Regions from separate parts of the Pseudoalteromonas sp. A757 genome, predicted to be linked through region 2. Evidence: riboswitches for the same ligand, from Rfam matches in the RefSeq annotation. Region 2 holds a riboswitch; the other holds the start of a gene.
What was found. A riboswitch is a leader RNA that binds a small molecule or an ion and turns the genes downstream of it on or off. The one in region 2 is predicted to bind lysine.
Positions count from the first base shown of each region.

Region 1: another riboswitch for lysine. It lies ahead of dapA (4-hydroxy-tetrahydrodipicolinate synthase); the one in region 2 lies ahead of lysC (lysine-sensitive aspartokinase 3).

Region 1 is NZ_QNQN01000058.1:77,040-88,495, reverse strand. Features, by position in the region: gene DRB05_RS04530 (bifunctional GNAT family N-acetyltransferase/hotdog fold thioesterase) at 1-572, shown strand, start outside; gene DRB05_RS04525 (phospholipase A) at 646-1,668, opposite strand; gene DRB05_RS04520 (M14 family metallopeptidase) at 1,880-2,992, opposite strand; gene DRB05_RS04515 (PLP-dependent decarboxylase) at 2,995-4,200, opposite strand; gene DRB05_RS04510 (2,3,4,5-tetrahydropyridine-2,6-dicarboxylate N-succinyltransferase) at 4,200-4,940, opposite strand; gene dapA (4-hydroxy-tetrahydrodipicolinate synthase) at 4,951-5,835, opposite strand; lysine riboswitch at 5,951-6,128, opposite strand; gene DRB05_RS04500 (response regulator) at 6,286-7,995, shown strand; gene DRB05_RS04495 (hypothetical protein) at 7,981-8,598, opposite strand; gene DRB05_RS04490 (TraB/GumN family protein) at 8,757-9,632, opposite strand; gene ilvG (acetolactate synthase 2 catalytic subunit) at 10,161-11,456, shown strand, end outside.
Region 2 is NZ_QNQN01000063.1:11,051-22,506, reverse strand. Features, by position in the region: gene DRB05_RS06865 (AGCS family amino acid carrier protein) at 1-1,065, opposite strand, end outside; gene DRB05_RS06860 (M14-type cytosolic carboxypeptidase) at 1,215-2,342, opposite strand; gene DRB05_RS06855 (glyceraldehyde-3-phosphate dehydrogenase) at 2,587-4,032, opposite strand; gene DRB05_RS06850 (DUF2989 domain-containing protein) at 4,221-5,021, shown strand; gene DRB05_RS06845 (sodium-dependent transporter) at 5,083-6,408, opposite strand; gene DRB05_RS06840 (DUF924 family protein) at 6,488-7,018, opposite strand; gene lysC (lysine-sensitive aspartokinase 3) at 7,141-8,487, opposite strand; lysine riboswitch at 8,576-8,746, opposite strand; gene nhaD (sodium:proton antiporter NhaD) at 8,893-10,140, opposite strand; gene DRB05_RS06825 (hypothetical protein) at 10,297-11,456, shown strand, end outside.

The sequences.
Region 1 (11,456 bases), on a different contig from region 2:
GTGAGCGTGCGTTATCATTTTACGAGCGCCATGGCTATCAAGTGGTTGAAAAGGCACACTTAGCCTATGGTGATGTGCAGCACTGGAAAATGGTAAAACAACGTCCTACGGAGCCGGGCTGGTTTAGGCAGCCAGATTGGACCCATGTATTACAAAATACTTGGCGGGAGTCTATTCCAATCAGTGATGCGATGGGGATTAAAGTAGAAAGTTATACAGACTGGCAGTTTTCCACTAAGGCTGACTTAAAAGCGAACCTTAACTTACACAACTCGATGTTTGCAGGCTCTATATATAGCATGGCGACGTTAACGGGTTGGGGAGCGACTTATTTAGCACTTAAGGAACTCGGGTTAGAGGGAGATATTGTGTTAGCTGATGCCAATATTAAATATCTAAAACCTTTAACCACTGCTCCAGCGGCAACGGTTACTATTGCGGACTGCGAAGGTGAATTACAAGCGCTAGAGACGGCAGGCAAAGCAAAATATGTGGTGCCAGTGAATGTTTATGATGGTGACATGTTAGTTGCTAAATTTGAGGGGCAGTTTGTGGTGATTAAACCGCAATAAGTAGAGAATTATTTTCAGCTTCCCAAATGAAAAAGCTCTGAGTGTTCAGAGCTTTTTTCGTATTTGAATGTGCTTAAAGAATATCAGTGAGCAGCACGCCAATACCGAGCCTTTGGGTATGTGTGTTGTAGTCTATTAAGCTTTCGCCGTAGCCGTTAAAGTATTGTGCATAACCACGCAGTCTTCCCCAAATTGGGAATGACCAGTCTAACTGAATTGCTCCACGATTATCGCTGCTTAAGTTATTGCGCCACATAAAGCCAAACTCATGTTCTTCATGACGATATACGCCACTAAACTCGAAGTTACCTAAATATTTGTCTATGTTTGGGTTGTCGTCTCCTCGCGGATCTAACGCATCATCTTTGTCATCTTCAGGTAAGCGATACCAAGGCTTAAAGCTGAATACAAAACCTCGGTTTTCCCAGATAAAATTCGCATAGATACGATTCCAAGAGCGGGAGTTTGGTTGACTGCGTCCGTTCGATTGGTGGGAAACCCCAAGTACAAAGGCCATCTCATCGCCCCACAGCACGTTTTCATCATCTAAAAAATTAATCCAAAAGATTTCTGGTTCATAGTTGGTTTCACGAAATGGCGAAGACACATCTTTGTTGTACAGCTGCCAATACGATTGCAGTGTAAAAGCAAAATAGATTGCCTGATCTTTATCCGAAAAGCTTTTATAAATAGGCGCTTTTAACGAGATTTGGTATTTGGCTTCAAAGTTGTCGATTGGCTCGCCGTCTTCATCGTCAATAGCTTTTAGACCGTCGAATGGTCTGCTGTTGACGTTGGTCATATAAGAAACTGGCAAAATATAGTTACGCTTATGTGGTGTTAATACGTTACGGTTTTTTTCTGTTACGCGTTCACGCGCCATGCGTTTATCTAATTGGCTTAGGGTTTTATCTGCATCAGCCTCGGCACACTCTGTACGGACTTGCTCAATGGTTTTATCTTTTTCTCCAGTCAATACTGCGTTTAGTACGCACTGTTTGACTAAATCGATTTCATCTTCCTGTTGGGCTTCTTGAGCGTAAAGTGGCAAGGTAAGCAAGGCTAAAGCCGGTATTGATAAGTGTGTAAGTTTCATCCTGTATGCGCCGAGAGTAAGTACAATTGATTACATTATTAACTAATGATAATGAAAGGGAAATGAATCTCGAAGGTCAAAAATGTCAGAAAGAAAAATAGGTACAAATAAAAAAGGTGGCGGCTATCGCCGCCATACCTTAGTAAGCGTTAAGCTAAATAAGTAGAGCTTATTTGCTTTGACTTACTCTCACGCAACTTAAGTACTCAAGTTAAAGCGTTTCAACTTGAGTAAAAAACTTATAAAGCTCAGTGCCTTGATTCACGCTAGCAGACGCAAAGTGCAAAATGGCGATGGCATCTTCGTCTAACTTGATCTCATTTAAGGGAGCTTCTGATAAATAGCGCTCCATTCTGAGAATTTTAGCAATGGTTTGACCCGCCTTAATATGTTCTCCAAGCTTTGCTGTATATTCCACCATACCACCCATTGGGGCATAAAAGGCGCGATAATTTTCTAGTCGACAGACGTAACGGGTGATGTCTTGCGGCATAAAGTGTGCATCTTGAAAGGCCTCTTTATGGTTCAGGTAGCTCAAAATGCTATTAGCGTCATTCAATGCTTCCGCTAAATCAATTTTTTCTTGAGAGCCAAGCTCAACCGTAAACGCTTCAGTTAATACTGGGATCTCTCGGCCTATAGCCTGATAGGCTTGCTGCAAGTTCCACCATGGACAAAAACTGGCTTCATCCATGGCTCCATCAAAGTCACTCGGAATAAGCAACACATGTGGAATATCAAAATATCGAGCGCTGTTTTTTGCATACTCAGGGCAATACAGGTGTTTTGCTGAAATTGGCCCCGTATGAAGGTCTAAAACAATGTCAGCCTCGTGAGCTAGACGCTGTAAATTCAAGGCGATGCGCTTACCTGTCGTCAACCTATCTAAGGGCCCATCAAGTAGTGTTTGGGTGCGCTCAACTAATCGTTGGCGAAATTGCTGAGCGATTTCTGTGATTGAAAGCGTCGGGTTTTGCTCCACAAACTCGGTAACCAACGCGGAATGGTTGATGTACATCCGATTCCAATTCGTGCCCGTAATTGGATCGAAACGACCTAAGGTAAACTCACCAGACTTCTGATTACAACCAATCGGGTTTGCGTAAGGCACTAGGGTGATGTCCGCTTTTAATGACAATTGCTTCAACTGTTCCAGCAGTTGATAAATCACTGCATTACCTTGCACCTCGGCGCCATGCATATTCGCTTGAATATACACCTTAGGCCCACTGCCATCGCCTTTGATGCGATAGACTGGAATAGTCAAAGGCAGACCATTGGCAATTTCACCAACCTGAATATGTTGTTGTGTAATGGTATTCATGTTTACCTCAAATAACTTGAAGCGGGCTCAGCTTCACGGACACAGCTGATTTCTCCAGCTGAGATGATGTACTCTGCTGGGAGCTCATGACATAAAAAGAACGGCATACTTTCGGTGTAGCCGTAGGCACCACATTGACTGAAAACAAGCCAATCGCCCTCGCTACTGTCGCTTGGTAAGTGTAGGGTGCCTAATTTATCCAGCGCCGTACAAAGTGGGCCATGAATATGAAAGTCTGTGACCTCAGCTTGAGACTGGCGTAACAATTCAGCTGGGAACGCTTGTCCGGTAACGGCTGGACGCAACAGATGGTTGACACCGCCTGCGACAATCAGTTGTTGTTCACCGTAGTTTTGCTTTTGTTCCACCACAGGGTTGAGATAAAAACCACATTCGCCAACCGCATAGCGGCCTAATTCCATCCATAATTCTTCCACTTGCGTGGCGGATTTTATCGATGCGAGCGTGTCTAATAATTTCTGCCAATCGAGAGAAGGACTTTGCCTATCATAGGGGATGCCAAGACCACCACCTAAGTCGAGTACCTTTAGAGTAATATCTAAATCAGCAGCGAGCTGAACTAAAGGTGCAACCATAGCCTGCCAAAGTTCAGCGAGTGTATCGCTACAGAGCATATTCCCCCACTGGAAAATATGCAGTCCGACAAAATCTAGGTGGGTGTAGTCACTTAAAGTTAGGGCTTGCCATTGCTCAGCACCGAGACCAAAAGGAGTCAGTGTATTGCCACCAAGTGGATTGTGCTCTGCTTTATCAAAGCGTAACTGCACCCGCAGTAAAACTTCAAATTGAAGCTCAAACTCTTCGGCTACTTGATTTAACCAGCGTACTTGATTGTGACTTTCAGCCACGAAAATACGTACGCCTTGTGTTGCAAAATGACGGATCTGCTTAAGTGATTTGGCAGGGCCGGTGTTGAGCACGCGCTCAGGTGCGATCCCTTGAGATAACACCTGATCAAGCTCGCCGCTAGATGCCACATCAAAGTTAAACCCAGCGTCATCTAGGGTTTGAATGATATGTGATAGCGGATTCGCTTTTACGGCATACCAAAGCCTAACGATTTGCTGATCAACTAAGGGCTTAACATGCGCACTTAGCTTATCTAAATCGTAGCAAAAGAGAGGCGTGTCCTGTTGCTGGATCAATGCCTCAGCTGCGGTTCGCTGTGACGTGCTCAACCAAGTCATTAGCGTAAAACCTCTTCCAGCGCCAGTGATGCATCACTTTGTTCATCACGGTATTTTACGATAAGTGCGCATGACATACTTAGTTCTTGCTTTCGTGCCCACTCACTTGAGGCTGGACGGGAGCCCGGGATCACTATCGCGTTTTCAGGGATGGCTTCACCTTTGTCAAGTAAGCGCTCGTTCACGCAGTCATAGACAGGAATACTTGCTGAAAGGCGCACACCCGGTGCTAATACGGCACCGCGTTTAACAACAACTCCTTCAACCAATACACAGCCGGCACCAATAAAGGCATCGTCTTCAACAACAACAGGGCTTGCTCCAACTGGTTCTAATACACCACCCACTTGCACCGCTGCGCTAAGGTGGACATTTTTACCAATTTGCGCGCAAGAACCAACCAACGCATGACTATCTACCATAGTACCTGAATCAATATAGGCACCAATGTTGACATAAGCCGGTGGCATAATGATTGTGCCCGCTGCGACGTAAGCGCCACGTCTTACACTGCTTCCGCCAGGAACCATACGAACGCCATCTTGGGCAGCAAATCCGCGTGGTGCTAAGTTATCCTTATCAACAAATCCACCTGGGAATTCCGTATTTACGCCATTTCTAAATGCCTCAAGGATCCCTTGTTTGACTTCTACGTTAGCATGCCAATGGCCTTGCTCATCCTGTGTTGCAGCACGTACTGTGCCATTTTCTAAATCGTTTAGTAGAGTTAACCAGCTCATATTTACTGCCTTAGTTCCAAGATAAAATCGTTTCGTTCGCGCGAGTGATCGCATCGGTATGGGTGAGTTCTAAATGTGTCAGTGGCGGGCGCAAGTTAGGACTTGTGAGCTTGCCCTGTAAATGCATTAACACTTTGACCGGAATAGGATTTGCCACTGCAAATAAGCTATTTGCAGCTTCTGACCAGATGGTAAATAAATTAGGAGAAGTGCCGCTTAACGAGCGCCTTACAAATTCCGCGGTTTGCTGCGGCCATGCGTTTGCTGCGACAGACACTAGACCCGTTGCACCAGCTTGTGCAAAGTAGGGCATTAAGCCATCTTCGCCGCTATAGATTGCGACATCAGGCGCTGCCTGACGAAATGCTTCAAAGGTGGCAATATCACCACTGGCTTCTTTTAGTGCCCACAGATTAGGGTGGCAAGCTAGCTCGCCGAGTAGTTCAGGAGCGATAGCAACGGCACTGCGACCAGGTACGTTGTAGAGCATGCAAGGATTGTGACTTTCATCAAGTAGTGTGCTAAACCAATGTGCCAGACCGACTTTGCCGGGCTTTGCGTAGATTGGTGAGCCAAGCAAAAGTGCATGAATGGGCTGCGTATTACAGAAGCGCACCCACTGTACCTGCTGCTCAAGATTACTGCCGCCAACGGCAATCATGAGTGGTACGCTTGGCGCGAGCTGGCAAACAAACTCAACGATTTGTTGCTGCTCTTGCTGGGTGAGCGCCAAGCCTTCGCCGGTACTGCCAAGTAAAAGAATGCCGTTACGAGCCCGCTCTTGATCGCGTACAAGCGCCGTTAACACGTGAAAATCAACCTGATTTTCAGCATCAAAAGGTGTTACTAAGGCCGTCCACAGTGGATAGTCAGATAAGTTGAATTGTGATTTCATCTCTACCGAACTTAAATCATGTTCGGAGTTAGGAGGGTGTCCAAACTTCGAACCGTTAAAATTCGAAGAGCAATGGACTTAAAAAGGATAAGGCAGCCAATGGCCTTATTTTTCTAAGACCAGAAGCTCTCCACCAAGTATGTTGGTGACAGTCGCTGGGATTCAGCCCAGTCGCCCGAAACGAGTATTAGCAAAAAGTACTCAATTTCTCGGCGTGTATTCCCCTCACTAAGCTGCAACGGAGTTTGCTCTCCTTCACTTAGTTACCTGAATAACGCACCTCTTCCAGCCCTCAGTTTGACGCCGTAGCATCAAACTATCTAAATAGGGTGAGCGCGCATTGAAACATTTTGGCCGTCTAGGTGTCAAGTATTGGGCTGTAAATAATGCGATTGTTAACTACACTTAAGATTGCGGCTGAGACAACGCTATGAGATGAAAAACAAAAATATGTCGTTAATAAATAAAGTTAAAAATCGTTATATCGGGGCATTATTAGCTATGGCTATTTTGTTATCGATGGCGATGGGGGTAATGCAGTATCTACTGTATCAACAGAGCCAAGACGCACGGGTAATTAATATTGCAGGTATGCAGCGGATGTTGTCTCAGCGTATCGCACTTTTTAGTGCACAAGAGGATAAAAGAGATAGTGAAGCACTGCGCCAAGCGATTGACAAATTTGAGAGTAATCATGACTTTTTAACCAAAATAGAGCGTGGTGAGGCGGTTTATTTAAATGAAGCCCTCGAAGTATTTTACTATCAAGGACCTGTGCAGTTAGATGTTCAGAGTAAAGCTTTTATTACCTTGGCAAGGTCACAATTACAGCAACCAGCTCCTCAATTAGTGGCGCAAATTTTTATCGCATCTCAGCACTTACTTCCAAATCTTGATAATGCCGTTACACTGTTCGAGCAGCACGCGCGAAGTAAAACAGAGATGGTGAGGAAAATAGAGCTGTTAATTTGGCTGCTTGGACTGTTGCTATTGCTTATCGAAGCCAAGTTTATATTTCGCCCAATGGCGCGAGAAATAGCTGAAGCACTTGACAAATTAGAGGCGGCAAGAAAGCTTGCCGACGATGCATTACACTCAAAATCACGATTTTTAGCGCGTGTCAGTCACGAGCTAAGAACGCCATTGCAGGCCATTCAGGGGTATCTGGATGAATACCTAAATAATAAAGATTCTCAGCAATTACAACATGTGAAAAATGCAGCAAATCAATTGGACGTATTACTTTATTCCGTTCAAGACTTTAATAACCTTTCCGAGCAAGAGGTTGTAATTGAGCGCCATCGGGTCGCGTTGCGCGCACTAATAAAGTCAGCCTGTATTGCCTTTCAATTAACCGCACACAAGAAATCTCTCGCTTTTAATCTGGCGTTAAGTAACGAGTTAGATGTGACTTGTTACTGTGACGGTAAGCGTGTTAGTTGGTTAATCAGTGAATTGGTCAATAATGCAACTAAGTTTACCGAATATGGCAGTATTCAGGTGTTTGCAGATCTCATTGTGGATGAAAATGTGTCATTTTTAGAGTTTGTAGTTGAAGATACTGGACCTGGGTTTGACTATCAGCTGTTACGAGAATCTATGCATAGCGAGCACTTTCAAGGCACGCAATTAGGGCTTAAGCGTTGCCAATTACTTTCATCAGCGCTTGGCGGCCGATTAGATTTTATTGCGAAAGAGCCTGCTGGCACGAGAGCAACTCTGAGAGTCCCCATTGAAATTGACAGTCAACAAGCACCTGCTCGTAAGGCGGAGCAGGTGTCAGCTCATATTTTATTGGTGGAAGATAATTTACTAAATGCTCGCGTGATTGAAAAAATGCTTCAGCCCGTAGCTAAACGAGTAACGCATGTTGAACACGGTGGGCATGCCCTTGAAGTATATGAAGTGGGTAAGTTCGATATTGTGCTAATGGATTTAAATATGCCAGTAATGAGTGGCTTTGAAGCCACTCAGCGTATAAGAGCGCTAGATCCAATCGTTCCTATTCTGGTTGTTACAGCAAATACTAATGTAGAGGATTTGGATAAAATTTATGCACTTGGGGCAACGGCTCATTTGTATAAGCCGTTGCAGCCTGATGTGCTGCATAACAAAGTGACGTTGTTATTGGACGAGTGTGGAGACTTAGTCTCGTCTTAACCGGATATTTCCTACACCGACTTCTGCATCGATAGAATACGGACCCTGACCACGATAGTCTGTTGTTGAACCAATCATACTTTTTTCGGAGGTTTCTACGTTGCCAAAACCTGACATTTTCGTTTTACCAACACCTGAATCTAACGACACCTTTTTGAAGTCGCTGGCGGTAGTCTCAATCTTTATTTTCCCTACGCCTACCTCTAAATCAGCAGAATTATTAAGATCTTGAATATCAATTCTGCCAACACCAACCTCTACATCTAAGGCCAGACTGACCGGTACCTTAACTTGCCAAGATAGTTCGTAATCATCAGACTTGATCTCGAGTGATAATTTGTCCCCAGATGTGTCGCTGGTCAGGGTGGCCTCACTCACATCTGGTTTACCAAACCAACTGTCTGATTCTTTCGGTTCAACCAAAATGTCGACCTCTATGGTGTTGCCATTGTAGGTTTGTAGGTCGATTTTGCCCACGGCAATATCCACTTCCAACTCGGCTAGGTTATTACTTGGAAATGAGGCTGTAATGGTTTTTGACTCTTGTGCTTGTGCAGTGATTGCCACAGCAGTTAATGCTACAACTAACGCTAATTTTTTCATTATTTTTTACCTTCAACGAGAGTGTTTGAAAGGTAAGTCGCAAATAACAATGAAAAGGTTTAAAAAGATTTTTATTTTTTAGGGCGTGTTGATGGAAGTACCTGTTTTCCACGCCCATAAAGTAAACTACTTACCTTTTGGTAAGTTAGTGCTGAGCGTTATAGCCGGGTGACTGAGTAGCCATTATTTTTAAGCTGCTCAACAAGGCCATATTTTTCAACGAGATGTAATGCACCAACGGCAATAAATGTTGATTCATTAGGGAGTTGTTTTTTTAGCATTTCGATCCAGTTATTGTTGCGCTCAATGATCATCAATTGTTCAGCTAATTTGCCGTACTTATCATCCGCAAAGCTTACCTGATAGTAATGGGATAACTTTTCTAAATCGCCGCTTCGCCATGCGGAAACTAAATCCAAGAAGTAGGTATTCAAATCTGACATCTGTGCAAATGTTTCCTTGAGCATAGCGTCACTATGAATACTCAGCTGACTGAACATTTCAAGCTGATATTCTAAGGTTTCAAATTCACCAATTGGGATCTTCTTTTCGTTTGCATAGGCTATTACTTGTTTATCGATGCCATTGGTATCGGTAAATCCAAGTTTTTGATATTCCAGTTGTAGCATAGTTATCATAACAGCCCATGGCTTGTAGCGTTCAAATAAGGCGATATCTATTTGCTTTTTGGAAAAGTAATCTTGTAGTTTCTGATAGACTTCTGCAGAGAGTTGGTCTTTTAGTGTTTGGTTGCTTTTTAACAACATAAATGGCATTGAGCGCTGTTGGATTGCAAATGGAGAAAGTGCCTCTAAGTTCACTTCAACCATGACCCTATCACTGCTCGCAATGGCGCTTTTTACCTTGGTCGGTAAACCTTGCATATGTTTGTCACCGACGTGCACGGTACCAAATAAGTACGACGTTTTGTTGTTTTTTTCTATTTTCCATAGGCCAACTTCTGCGTTGGCGAGATTACTGAAAAAGCTTAAGCAAAGATAAACAAATAACAATGGTGAAAATACTTTAACCATAGTAATGATCCAAATTGGTTGTAAAGGGTCAGTCTGCGATATCGAAATGTGAATGTCACTAAAAAATGAAGTACGTGTAGGCGGTAGAAAAAATTTCATATAGGCAAATCGAGAAAGTAAATTTTTCGTTATATCGAAGCTGAACCAATAGAAAATTCGCATTTTAAAATGTGTGGTTGTTTTGATTCTATAAATTGTGGTTATTTGGTTTTTTTATGCGTTAAACTCAGGTTTTTAATTTTAAATAGCATAGTTTTTTGTATTGACTTAAGTGTGCAAGGCGCGGTATTAATAGAAAAAGAGGCAGCGCAGTACTTACACTGGATGATTGCCAAGTTTAAATTTACGGAATTCAAGCAATGTTACTAACAGCAACTCTACTAGTCGTGATTATCAACGTGGTGATTATTATTACCGCGGGGGCTAGTTAGTGCTGTAAGAAAAGTATCAGCATAAGCGCCCCCCGCACCAAAAGGTTCGGGGGGCGTTTTCGTTTTAGGGCATAAAAAAGGCAACTGAGAGCAGATCATGAGCAATTCAACAACCGGCGCACAACTTGTTATCAAGGTGCTAGAAGAGCAAGGCGTTAAACACGTATTTGGTTATCCTGGTGGTGCCATCATGCCCATTTATGACGCTTTGTATGGCGCGCCAGTTAAGCACTACTTGACTCGCCATGAGCAAGGTGCTGGTTTTGCTGCTGTTGGGTATGCTCGCAGTACAGGTAAGCTTGGGGTTTGTTTTGCCACATCTGGACCTGGCGCTACAAATCTTATCACCGCACTTGCTGATGCCATGATGGATTCAGTTCCGCTACTGGCTATCACTGGGCAAGTGCCGACCGCTGCTATCGGTTCGGATGCCTTTCAAGAGGTGGATGTACTGGGCATGTCTTTGTCGTGTACAAAGCACAGCTACATGGTTGAGCGAGCGGAAGACTTGGCTGAAGTATTACAAGAAGCCATGTACTTAGCGCAGTCTGGGCGACCCGGTCCGGTGTTGGTCGATATTCCTAAAGATATCCAGTTAGCTAAAGTACCTTTTCATCCTTTTGCTGCGCCACAAGACGAACAGCCGAAGGTTTCGCAAACTGAAGTAGCAAAAGCCAATCAACTATTATGTGACGCTAAACGACCGGTTGCTTACATTGGCGGTGGCGTGCAAAGCGCTGATGCACAGTCACAGCTGATGCAATTTTTAGAAAAAACCCATATGCCGGCCGTATCGACGCTAAAAGCTTTGGGCAGCGTAACGCCAGATTATGATTATGACTTAGGAATGCTAGGTATGCACGGTACTCAAGCGGCGAACCTGGCGGTTCAGCAATGTGACTTGTTGGTATGTATCGGGGCGCGATTTGATGACCGTGTAACGGGGAATTTGGCAAAGTTTGCTGCAGGGGCAAAGGTGATCCATTTAGATATCGACCCTGCAGAAGTGGGTAAACGAAAACCCGCAGCCGCTTCGCTTATTGCAGACTTAAAACAGTCATTGCCGCAACTTGAGTGCGTGGTTACGAATAGCGAATGGCTAGAGACCATCGAAGCACTGCAACGTCAACATGCGTGGCGTTATGACTACCCTGGCGAAAAAGTATTTGCACCGTATTTGTTAAATCAACTGAGCCAAAAGCTACCCAATACAGCGGTAGTTTGCTGCGATGTAGGCCAACATCAAATGTGGGTAGCGCAGCACATGAAATTCAGTCATCCAAGCAATCACTTAAGTAGTGGTGGTGCAGGCACGATGGGATTTGGCTTACCAGCTGCAATCGGTGCACAGATAGCACGTCCAGATAACACTGTGATCACGGTATCTGGCGAT
Region 2 (11,456 bases):
ATCTTGTTGGTTCGACTCCTCATACTTACCGTCTAGAATAACCATAGACGAGCGCTCAAAGTGGGTTTCGAACTTTTCAGTCCACACGCCCGATGACAAAATAACCAATCCCGTCAAGGTACAAATAATGATTGTGTCAATAAATGGTTCAAGAATTGAAACCATACCTTCAGACACTGGTTCATCGGCTTTTGCCGAAGCGTGCGCAATTGGTGCTGAACCTTGACCCGCTTCGTTTGAAAACAGACCTCGGTTAACCCCACGGTTGAATGCATACGCAAAAGAAGCCCCTAAGAAGCCGCCAGCAGCAGCTGAACCTGTAAAGGCATCTTCAAATACAGAAAGGAACGAAGGAACGATATTTTCGATATTATAAAAAATCACCGCAAATGAACCGAGAATATAAATCGCAGCCATTAATGGCACGACGCGAGAAGTGATAGCAGCAATACGCTTGATACCGCCAAGAATAACGAGCGCAAGTAAAACTGAAAGCACTGCCCCTGTCGCCATCGGGGCAAAACCAAAGGTCGCCTCCATGCCTTGAGCAATGTTATTGATCTGCGGCAAACTACCTGTACCAAAAGAGCTGATTACGGTCGCAATCGCAAATAAAACCGCTAGCCATTTCATGTTTAGGCGGCGATCCATATAGTACATTGGACCACCAGCCATTGTGCCATCATCAGTTTGGACACGATATTTATGAGATAAAGTCACTTCCACAAACTTGGTTGTCATACCAAAAAATGCGGTCATCCACATCCAAAACAATGCCGCAGGTCCGCCAATTGAAATTGCCAATGCTACCCCACCAATGTTACCGGTACCAACCGTACCAGAAAGCGCCGTAGCTAGCGCTTGGAAATGGGTTGTATCCCCTTCAAGGCCTTTCTTATCGAATTTTCCAGTCACGACTTTACAAGCGTGTTTGAAATATCGGATCTGTGGAAATTTTAAGTAGATTGTAAAAAATAAACCTACCCCTAACAGTACATACGGGAACCAAGGTGAACCACCTAACATTCCATCTAAGCTATCTAATAAGCTGCCTAACGCATCCACGAATATTCCCCTTTATTGTTGTTATTACACCCTGTTGAGGTGTTCTACCTTATTTTTTAATATTAATTTGCTTTAAATATTATTTTGTTGTTCTTTTAAACCCACAAAAATAAACGGGTAATCTAAATGGCGATTACCCGTCTTTATACTTACCTTAAGTCGTCAACCACATTTAAGATTGCAGCTAAGGTATCTTGACCAAACTGATATGAACGTCGGTCTGACCAGCCAAAGTATGGATCCGGCAGGTTTGCATTGTCCTTAAACGGCATTTCAACGGTATAGGCCAAAGCTTTGAATGCTTCACCAACAGCACACGATGCTACGGTAAGATTTGCTTCACCCGGTGCATCTTTGTCGTAACCAAATTCATCTTGGAACTCAGGTGTGATAGTTAACAGTGCCGCCTTGAAAGATTCTTCCAAACGCTGTAGACGTTCATCATAACTCGGAATACCTTCACTACCCGCAACGAAGTTGTACGGAAGTGCTTCATCACCATGAATATCGAGGTACATATCCAGCCCAGTTTCATGCATTTTATTTAATACATAATAAACTTCAGGTGAGTTCTCAAGTGTTGGCGTTTGCCATTCACGGTTTAGGTTTACGCCTTTTGCATTTGTACGCAGGTGACCACGAACGCTGCCGTCCGGATTCATATTTGGCACGACATAAAATACCGCTTTCGACAACAGTGCCGCGGCATGTGGATCTTCGTCATCCAATAGTTTGTGAAGTAGACCTTCAACGAACCACTCAGCCATCGTTTCACCCGGGTGCTGGCGCGCCGTGATCCAAATCTTTTTCTTCTCATCTGACGGCTCACCAATAGTGAGCAAACTCATATCGCGGCCATCAAGCGTTTGACCTAGCGTCTCTACAACACATGTATCGTGGGCTTGAGCCCAGTAGACTAAGTCTAAATGACGCTCATAACTATAAGGCGCAAAGTAAGCAAAGTAGGTATGAGCACATTCAGGCTCAAAATCGATAGTTAATGTGCCATTCTCGTAACGGGTTGGCACACGGAACCAAGTTTGACGATCATAAGATGCAACCGCGTGATACTCATCCCAACCCTCTGGGTATGCTGAGTTTAGTAGTTGGTTGATATGAATTTTGTGCTCTAAAAAAGGCGTAGACTCAAGTCTAAAGTGAAACCATTGAAAAAAGTCAGACTCATTGTCTTTATTGATTTCTAGCTGAATATCCGCAGGTGATTCTGCTTTTACCACCTTGATATTACCACTATCGAAATTACTCGTAATGCGCATAGGTTTCCCTAAATAAGTTAAAAACTGTTGTGTAAATACACTGTTACCATACTTAGCTTGACGTTCATTAAGAACAATATTACAACTTCAAAGGTGTAATGCTGCACTGCTGTTCACGCTAAGTAATTACATAACTTTTTGTTAGCTAATTGTAGCTGGCCTATTTCTGCAAGCCTACCACAATCAATTTGTTTCAAAAACTAAAAAAGCCAGCTGGTGCTGGCTTTTTATCGTAAATTTCGTGTTAGCGAGGTAGACTCGGGAATTTTACTTCCGCCATGTCTTGCATTACACGTACAACTTGGCAGCTGTAACCAAACTCGTTATCGTACCATACGTAAAGCACTACTCTGTCGCCATCAACGATAGTCGCTTGAGAGTCAACTACACCTGCATAACGGCTACCCACAAGGTCAGTAGACACGATTTCTGTTGATGCTGTGTAGTCAATCTGGTCACGCAGTTCAGAGTAAAGTGAAGACTCACGAAGGAATTCATTTAGCTCTTCAGCGGTTGTTTCTTTACCTAGATTTAGGTTAAGAATTGCCATTGATACGTTTGGTGTTGGTACACGGATTGCGTTACCAGTTAGTTTACCAGCAAGCTCTGGCAGTGCTTTAGCAACCGCTTTCGCAGCACCTGTTGACGTGATAACCATGTTTAGTGCTGCACTACGACCACGACGCTCGGCTTTGTGGTAGTTGTCGATCAAATTTTGGTCATTAGTGTAAGAGTGAACCGTCTCAACGTGACCGTTCTTAATACCAAACTTGTCGTTAAGTGCTTTTAATACCGGTGTGATTGCGTTAGTTGTACAGCTTGCTGCAGATACAATTTTGTCTTCAGATTGAATGTCTGCGTTGTTAACACCATAAACGATGTTTTTGATGTCGCCTTTAGCAGGCGCTGTAAGTAGCACTTTAGACGCACCGATTGATTTAAGGTGTTTACCTAAACCATCTTCATCTTTCCAAACACCTGTATTGTCTACGATAAGCGCATTTTCAATACCGTATTTTGTGTAATCCACTTCTTCAGGTGAGTTTGCGTAGATAACTTGAATGTAGTTACCGTTTGCTTTAATCGCACCTTTCTCATGGTCTACTGTGATTGAACCATTGAAAGGACCATGAATTGAGTCACGGCGTAAAAGGCTTGCACGTTTTTCAAGATCACCATCGCGACCACCGCGAACAACAATTGCACGTAGGCGTAAATCAGCGTGAGAGCCGCCACGTTCGATAAGTAGGCGTGCTAATAAACGGCCAATGCGACCAAAACCATAAAGAACAACGTCACGAGGTTCTGGACGTGCGCCTTGGTTTAGTAATTCTGCAAGTTCTGCATTTAAAAACTCTTCGATTGAGCGGCCTTCACCTGCATTTTTATAAATGTAGGCATAAGCTAGCTTACCAAGGTCAACACGACCCGGTGCCAATTCCATTTTGCTGATCACTTCTAAGAATGGAAAGCTTTCACGAAGACGTAGTTTGCGCTCTTCAAAGCGTGCTACTGTTTTGTGTGCTTTGATAACATCAATGGTGCTTGCGCTTACAAGAGGACGACCGTATACAGAGATTTCAACGCCTTTATTACGGTATAGACGACCGATTAGGGGTTGCATGCTTTCTGCATAATCTTGACGCTCTTGCCAGCTGTTTTGATATTCTTGCTCGTGAGATAAGGTCATTTTTTCTGCCTAATAAACAATTTTCTTTGAACGGATAGCCCGAATGGGCACGGCTATTCTAATTTAAACTGCCGTGATTCTCCACTGTTACCGAACAATTCATTGCGTTAAACTGATAAACTATTAGCTCTACCCTGTTTATTCGGGCGTAACCCCCTATAATTATAAAAAATCATTGAGGTCAAACTATGGCGTTTAAAAAGTCGCTAGTTTTTGCAGCGTTACTACTTGCTGGTTGCGACGACACCCTAACCTTGAACCAAGTGTGTAGCGAAACGCCTGGTTTTTGTGAAGACTTAAATAAAGACAGTCACTGTAAAGACGAACGTGCGTTGCTAATCTACGCGCGCTATCACGAATACAAGTCACCGACGGACGAAAACAAATATGACTTGTTGCAGAATTTAGAAAGCTACAACCTATGTGTTTCTCGCGCCGCCAAAATTGAGCACATCAAGTTAAAGGAAAAAACCACTTCACGAGTGGAAGGTCATCTCACTGCACTAAAAGAAATGACACGTATTTACAATGAAACAAAAGGCAGTAATCACCCAGGCCTACTTTATTATCATTGGTCTCGTAACAGTGATAGCACAGCAATGAACAAGCTACTGAACATGCAGGATGACCCTAGAGTTCAAAACGATCCCGAAATTCAGCTATTCCTCGCAGAGTTTTACGCCAAAGTAGATGACGATAAAACCGTCGATATTCTCTACCGTGTATTAGAGCTAAACAAGAGAGGCCATACCCCTAACCCAGAAGTCTATTCATCTTTGGTCAGTATCTTTTACAAACACGAAAAGTATAAGCACGCATATACTTTTGCCAGAGTGGCTCAACTTTCTGGGGTTGAAGATATCGATATTATTCCAGTGACAAACCAACTGGCTTCAATGGGAAAAGATTTAGCCAACTTAGATTCATTGGCGCAACGAACTTACGAGAGCATTCAAGCTGGGGAGTTCGTTTCCCCTCGTGATTTCTGAGTCTTGTTATCAAAATAAAAACGGGAAGCCTATGCTTCCCGTTTTTGAAAATAAATGACCACTACTTTGCCAGTGCTACGTTAATAAATACCGCGGTCATTAAGATTGGGCAAACAAATCTAACGTACTGAGCAAACCAGTAATGTGCACCACGGGATTCTAAGTGGAGCTGATTACCGCGCTTCCAAACCCAACCAATAGTAATAAAGTAGAACAGTCCCATCAATGGTAGCTGATATTGCGTGAATAGACTGATCACCAACTCGAACAGCCAATCAAAGTTTAGAATAATCGTGCTTGATGCTAAAAAGATAACTAGCGTAACCAACCAAGTCGCTTGTTTACGTTTAAAGCCATGATTTTCCACTAAGAAAGATACCGGAATTTCTGTTGAAGAAATGGTAGAAGTTACTGACGCAATCGACATAAGTACAAAGAAAGTCAGGCTTACTAATAGCCCCACTTCACCCATATTAGCAAATAGCTCAGGTAAAATGGCAAAAATCAACCGGCCTTCACCGATTAATTTGCCGTCTTGAAATACTTGAACACCATTTTGCTGCGCAACGAATATTGCAGGGATAATAAGTAAACCGGCCAAAAATGCGACACTGGTATCTAGCATTGCAACACTAAATGTAAGCTTAGGTAGATTTTCATTCGGTTTTAAGTACGAGCCATAAATCATCATGCAGCCCACACCTAACGACAACGAAAAGAACGCTTGCCCCATCGCCGCGATGATCAAATCAGGATCGCTAATTTTTGAAAAGTCCGGAACTAAATACGTTCTAAACCCTTCTGCTGCGCCGTCTAATGTCGCCATATAACCAATAAGGCAAAGCAGTAATACCAGTAACAACGGCATAAGTCTGCGCGACCAGGCTTCTATGCCTGACTTTACCCCTTTGAGAATAATGCTCGCAGTCAAAATTAACATCAGTGGTGTAAAGATAAAGTTTCTAAGCATCGAGTCACCGCTCAGAAACTGGTGTGCGACATCTAATTCAGCCATTTGCGCAAGAGGATCAAGTGCATGAGATAGCATCCATCCAGCCACAATGGAGTAAAAGCTTAGCATCACGATAGCGCCAGCAAGGCCGATATACCCCGCTGCAGCACCTATTTTCGGATTGCGCTCACGCCAGGCTGTTTTAAGTGCTTTGACTGGATTTGCTTGTGCCTGATGGCCTAAATACAATTCGGTGTAAAGAGCAGGCAATGCGAGTAAGAAAATCACCGCAAAATAAACCAGTAAAAATGCACCGCCACCGTGATTTGCAGCTTGTGTGGGAAATCCCCAAATGTTGCCAAGTCCAACAGCCGCACCTGCTGCTGCCAACACAAAGCCAAGTCGGCTTTGAAATCCATCGCGCGTATGAGCCATGTCTGTAATCAATCATTATTTTTGTAGACGGCCGATTATACGTACTTCCGCTGAAAATGCGAGAGGTTCTCGGTACACCTTAGAAACTCGAGTTGGGGGTCTCTAGAAAGTCCATTTCTTCTTCTGTTGAATCACGATTGAGTATTTCATTTCGATGGGGATAACGACCAAATCTATCGATAATTTTTTTATGCGCGACTTCAAAATCATAATTAGGCAGGTCACGAAAATAATGATCTGCAGCGCGATGGATGATGCGACTTTCACTATGCATCATGGGTAGGTATAAAAACATCAATTCAGTGTCGTTTAGCTGGCGGTGATAGCCCTTTTCAATGGCATGCTGAGTGAGGCATAGCGCCAGAGGGTCACTGGCAAATGCCTCTGGAGTGTCTCTGAATATATTCCGTGAAAACTGATCTAAGATAATGATTTCGCACAGCGCGCCAAGTGGTGTCGCTCTCCAACTCGAAAGCTCACCTTGATGCGCCATTTGGTGCAAAATACCGAAGCGATTTTTTATTATGCGATCAAAGTCCGCAGACTTCTTCCACCAGTCAACTTCTGTGCATTCAACAAACCAAAACTCGTAGACGTCTTTATAATTCATGATGGCACTCCTAGGGATAAACAAACTTAAAGGTCAACAAACCCTAAACGTTATCAACAAAGTGCCACCCCAAACTCAATAATGCAACTTTTTTATTAGTGCAACACAAGCAACGGAGTTACTTACGCGACCTCTAGTAATTTTGCATGAATTGACTGTACAACCTGATCTGACTCATGTTGTTCAACCAAAAAGCACAAGTTGTGCTTGCTCGCACCATGGCATATTAGTCGAATATTAAACTCTGACAACACATCCATCAGGTTAAGTTGGCACTTCTTCAACTGAATTTCAGAGCCGATCATGGCCACCAAAGTAAGATTATTTTCGACAGTCACATGACAAAACTCGCCAAGTTCATCCAAACAAGCTTGTTCTAACTCTGGCCGTGAAGCATTCGGCGCATTATCTAGTGTGAGCGCGACACTAATTTCCGAAGTCGTTACTAAGTCAACCGATATATTGTAATTACTTAAAATGGTGAAGATACGAGCCAAAAAGCCACTAGCAAGGAGCATTTCTGGGCTCTTTAGCGTCAATAGTATTTGGTTTTTACGTTGTGTCACAGCGCGAATGCCTGCTTGCGCCGTTTTCTCTTTTTCAATCCAAGTGCCGCCCGCTTGCGGGTCACGACTTGAACCAACAAATACTGAAATACCTTTACGACTCGCTGGCAATATAGTTGCGGGATGTAACACCTTAGCACCAAATGTCGCCATTTCTGCCGCTTCATCAAAACTCAAACGAGGAATTGGTCTAGCCTTTGCGCACAAACGCGGATCAGTACTAAAAATACCAACAACATCGGTCCAAATGTGTACACTTGACGCATCAATTGCCTCAGCCAACAGTGCAGCGCTATAGTCAGAACCGCCACGACCAAGCGTAGTCGTCTGACCGTATTGGTCACTACCAATAAACCCTTGTGTCACTTGCACTGTATCGCCAAGTAGCGCGACCAAATTGGTTTGCGCAGCTTCACGCGTCGCTGCGACATTCGGATTCGCTTTACCAAATTGATTATCTGTTTTAAGTACCTTGCGAACATCAAAGCGCGACGCCTGAACCTGGTTATTACGTAGTATTTGGGTAAACAAATAAGAAGAAAAACGCTCGCCAAAACTCAACATTTCATCGCATTGCTGTCTGCTAAGTGCTGGTAAACTCGCAAGGCTTTCAAATTCACTGAAGGTTTGCTTGTAACCCTCAGCAAGATCAGCATCCAACGACACTTGATCAATAATTGCCTGCTGTATGTTATCTACCGCTGCCACAACTGCTTTACGCCCGGCTTCATCTTCTTTTTGTTGAGTGAGCGTGACAAGGTGATTGGTTACGCCAGCACATGCACTAACAACCACTACGCGAACATTTGGGTTGTCACGAACAATATGAGCACAACGAGACATAGCTTCAAAGTCAGCGACACTGGTACCGCCAAATTTGGCTACAACATACTGCGAATTCATTTTCTCTCCTCTCGACTGTTACCACAGTCAAATTTTATAAGGAGAACTCGGCATGGGATTTCTAGAAAGACGAATGCTTGAAATGACCTTTGCCAGAAGCTCTCCACCAATACGGTGACAGTTCCGAGGATTCAGCCTCGTAAACCGAAGAATCGCTGCGACGAGCAACTTTTCTCCTCGGCGAATACTTCCCTCACTAGTGGTCATTGGTCTCGTCACCTCACACTAACTACCTAAGCATCGCGCCTCTTCTGTTTATTTTGCCTTTGTTAATCTGAATAAAAGCAAAATAAAAGCCCGCAATCAATGCGGGCGATGTAAGAAAATTATCTTTTAGCCGTCTAGGTGTCAAGTTATTTATGAAAAACTTATCCCAAAGCGGTAAAAAAATTAAATCCATTAGTCTTAAATAAGCTGACCCGCGAAATACGCGCCACTATATCCAATGGTATAAGCGATAAGCAGGTAGATACTCATTTTAAGATAGCTTGAGAAGGTTAAGGCTTTAACCTTACTCATTGCAATGATCCCCGCTGCAGAACCAATGATGAGCATAGAGCCACCAACGCCAGTCGCATAAGTAAAGGTTAGCCATTGCGCTGGAGTCATCGTAATGTCTGCTTTTAATAGCGCAGCCGTCAAAGGCACGTTATCTACCGCCGCACTCATTAAACCGACCAAGTAGTTTGCGTATTCCGGTGCAAGATGCAGGTATAAATCGGTAAACTTAGACAGTACACCGACCTCTTTCAACGCTCCAACTAATAACAGCACACCCACAAAGAACAATAACGTGTCGTATTCAATTTCACGGATATAGTCGATGATTTTCTTATTGACGTCCTTCTTACGCATCAAGAATTGCGCCATTAAGAACATCAAAGACAAGCCAAATAAGAAAGTTAGCATCGGCGGTACATGGTATTGCACGCTTAAGAATAACGTAGCAAAAATGGTTGATAAGAAGATGAGCGCAATGGTGATATCGGTCTTTTCAATTCTGCGTAATTCAGCCTTTTCAAAGGTAATTTTTTCATTCATACCAATAGAAAGCATGGCTGCTAACACAAATACACTCAACATCGACGGCATGATCAGCAATAAAAGGTCTGGGATCGTGACTTTATCGGCCAAAAATATCATCAAGGTGGTTACATCACCGGTGATCAATGATACGCCGCCCGAATTGACACTAAAGATAATTAACGTCGCATATTTTATTAACTTTTTCGGGTCAAGTTTCAAAGACATGACAACAGCTAATGAAATAAGCGTCGCAGTAATATTATCCGAGATGGATGAAAATATGAATGCAAAAGCACCAACCAAAAACATTAGCTTGCGTTCGCTAATATGGGTTGGCATGATCCGATGAACAATATTTTGGATGAATCCTTTTGAGTTCAAATAGGCAACAAATGTCATTGCAGCCATTAAAAACAACCATAAAGTTGCGATTTCCAAAATGTTGTGGTCTAGCTCAATTTGTACAATTTCTGGGCTTTGGCCATTAATCGGAGAGATAAAGGCGATAATCCAACATAAAGTGCCAAAAAAAAGCGTTGTTTTGGCCTTGTTTACGTGAATAATATCTTCTATAACGATGAGTATAAAAGCGATGGCGATCAGGGTTAGAATAATGGGCGTGACCATAATGCGCAAACAACCTGTAATTAAATGTAACAAGGGGTGGGTTCGTTTTCGCGGCGGATTCTAGCACCATCACAGTCCCCATGCTACGTACGATAAACATTTTGTGACAAATTGATGAAGTTGTGATGTAGCCTAGCTACTATACCTTGGAAAGTTATGATCCCAGCTAAAAAATTATTAAATACGATAAATGAGCACTGGAATGTGTTGGAGCTACTTTTTAAACGATTTAAGCTCGCTGATTTCAGTCTAAAAGATGTACAAAACATCCTAAAACAGAAAAACCCAAGCTGGTCGAGTGAACGAATTTATAAAGAAACCAATCGATTACTCCAGCAAGAAATTATTATTCCTTTAGCTAAGTCCTCACAGTTAGAGATCAACCGTGCAATCGCTGACTTTGCCAGCTTCCTCTTGCAAGAAGAAAGCCTTGGTTTAGCGGAAGAGATCACGGTGCTGGTAAAAGACTTAGAAAGATTAGGTAATCGCATCGCACAAGCCGGTGAAGAGGCTGACTACTCTGAGCTACGCCGTTTTAGCCGCATTATGGACGAACGCGTTCGTAAAATTGTTAAGCTGTTCGAGCATAACGAAAGCGCTATCATGAACCTCGTGGAGCAAGCCAAATCAGACACCTCAACGCTGTCTCTTGGCATGAGATATAAAGCGGTATTGGAAGCGTTTGACGAATATATCGAACCTATGCTGGAAATGGTCGATATTCACGGCCCTTTCCAACGCTGCTTTGATCAAATAGAGCTTCAGGTCAGTGAGCAAATTGACGAGATTGAACAGTTAGGCCGTGGCGCTGCAGACAAACGTATGCTGGAGCAGCTCAGAACACGTATTTTAGATATGCACCTCATTGGTAGAGAAAGCTTAAGCCGCAGTGCCGATCTCCTCATGCCGTTACGTGAAGAACTGCGCCGCAATACACTCATTACACGGCAAGCCTCTAAAGTCCTTGGACAAATTAGAAAGCGCGGCGTTGACCGTTTACTCTCACCAGTTCAACCAGAATTTGTGTCTGACATTCAACGTTTTAACCTTGGGCAAAAGCGTCACATGGTCGCTTATATGGCAAGTCTCGTTGAGTTTGAACATGAAGAATATCAGCTGCCCGATCAAGACGATGTACCAGCTTATCAAAGCCCTTACATTCCAGATTACAACTCGGTAAAAACGAGATTTCAACAAACCGGTAAAAAGCGCCAGGCACTATTAGGCTTTTTAAGCGATAGCTACCCTGATCTTGAAGCAGACGAAATGCTGTTTCTTTATCAAAAGCTGATCAACGAATCTGACTTGGCACTTAG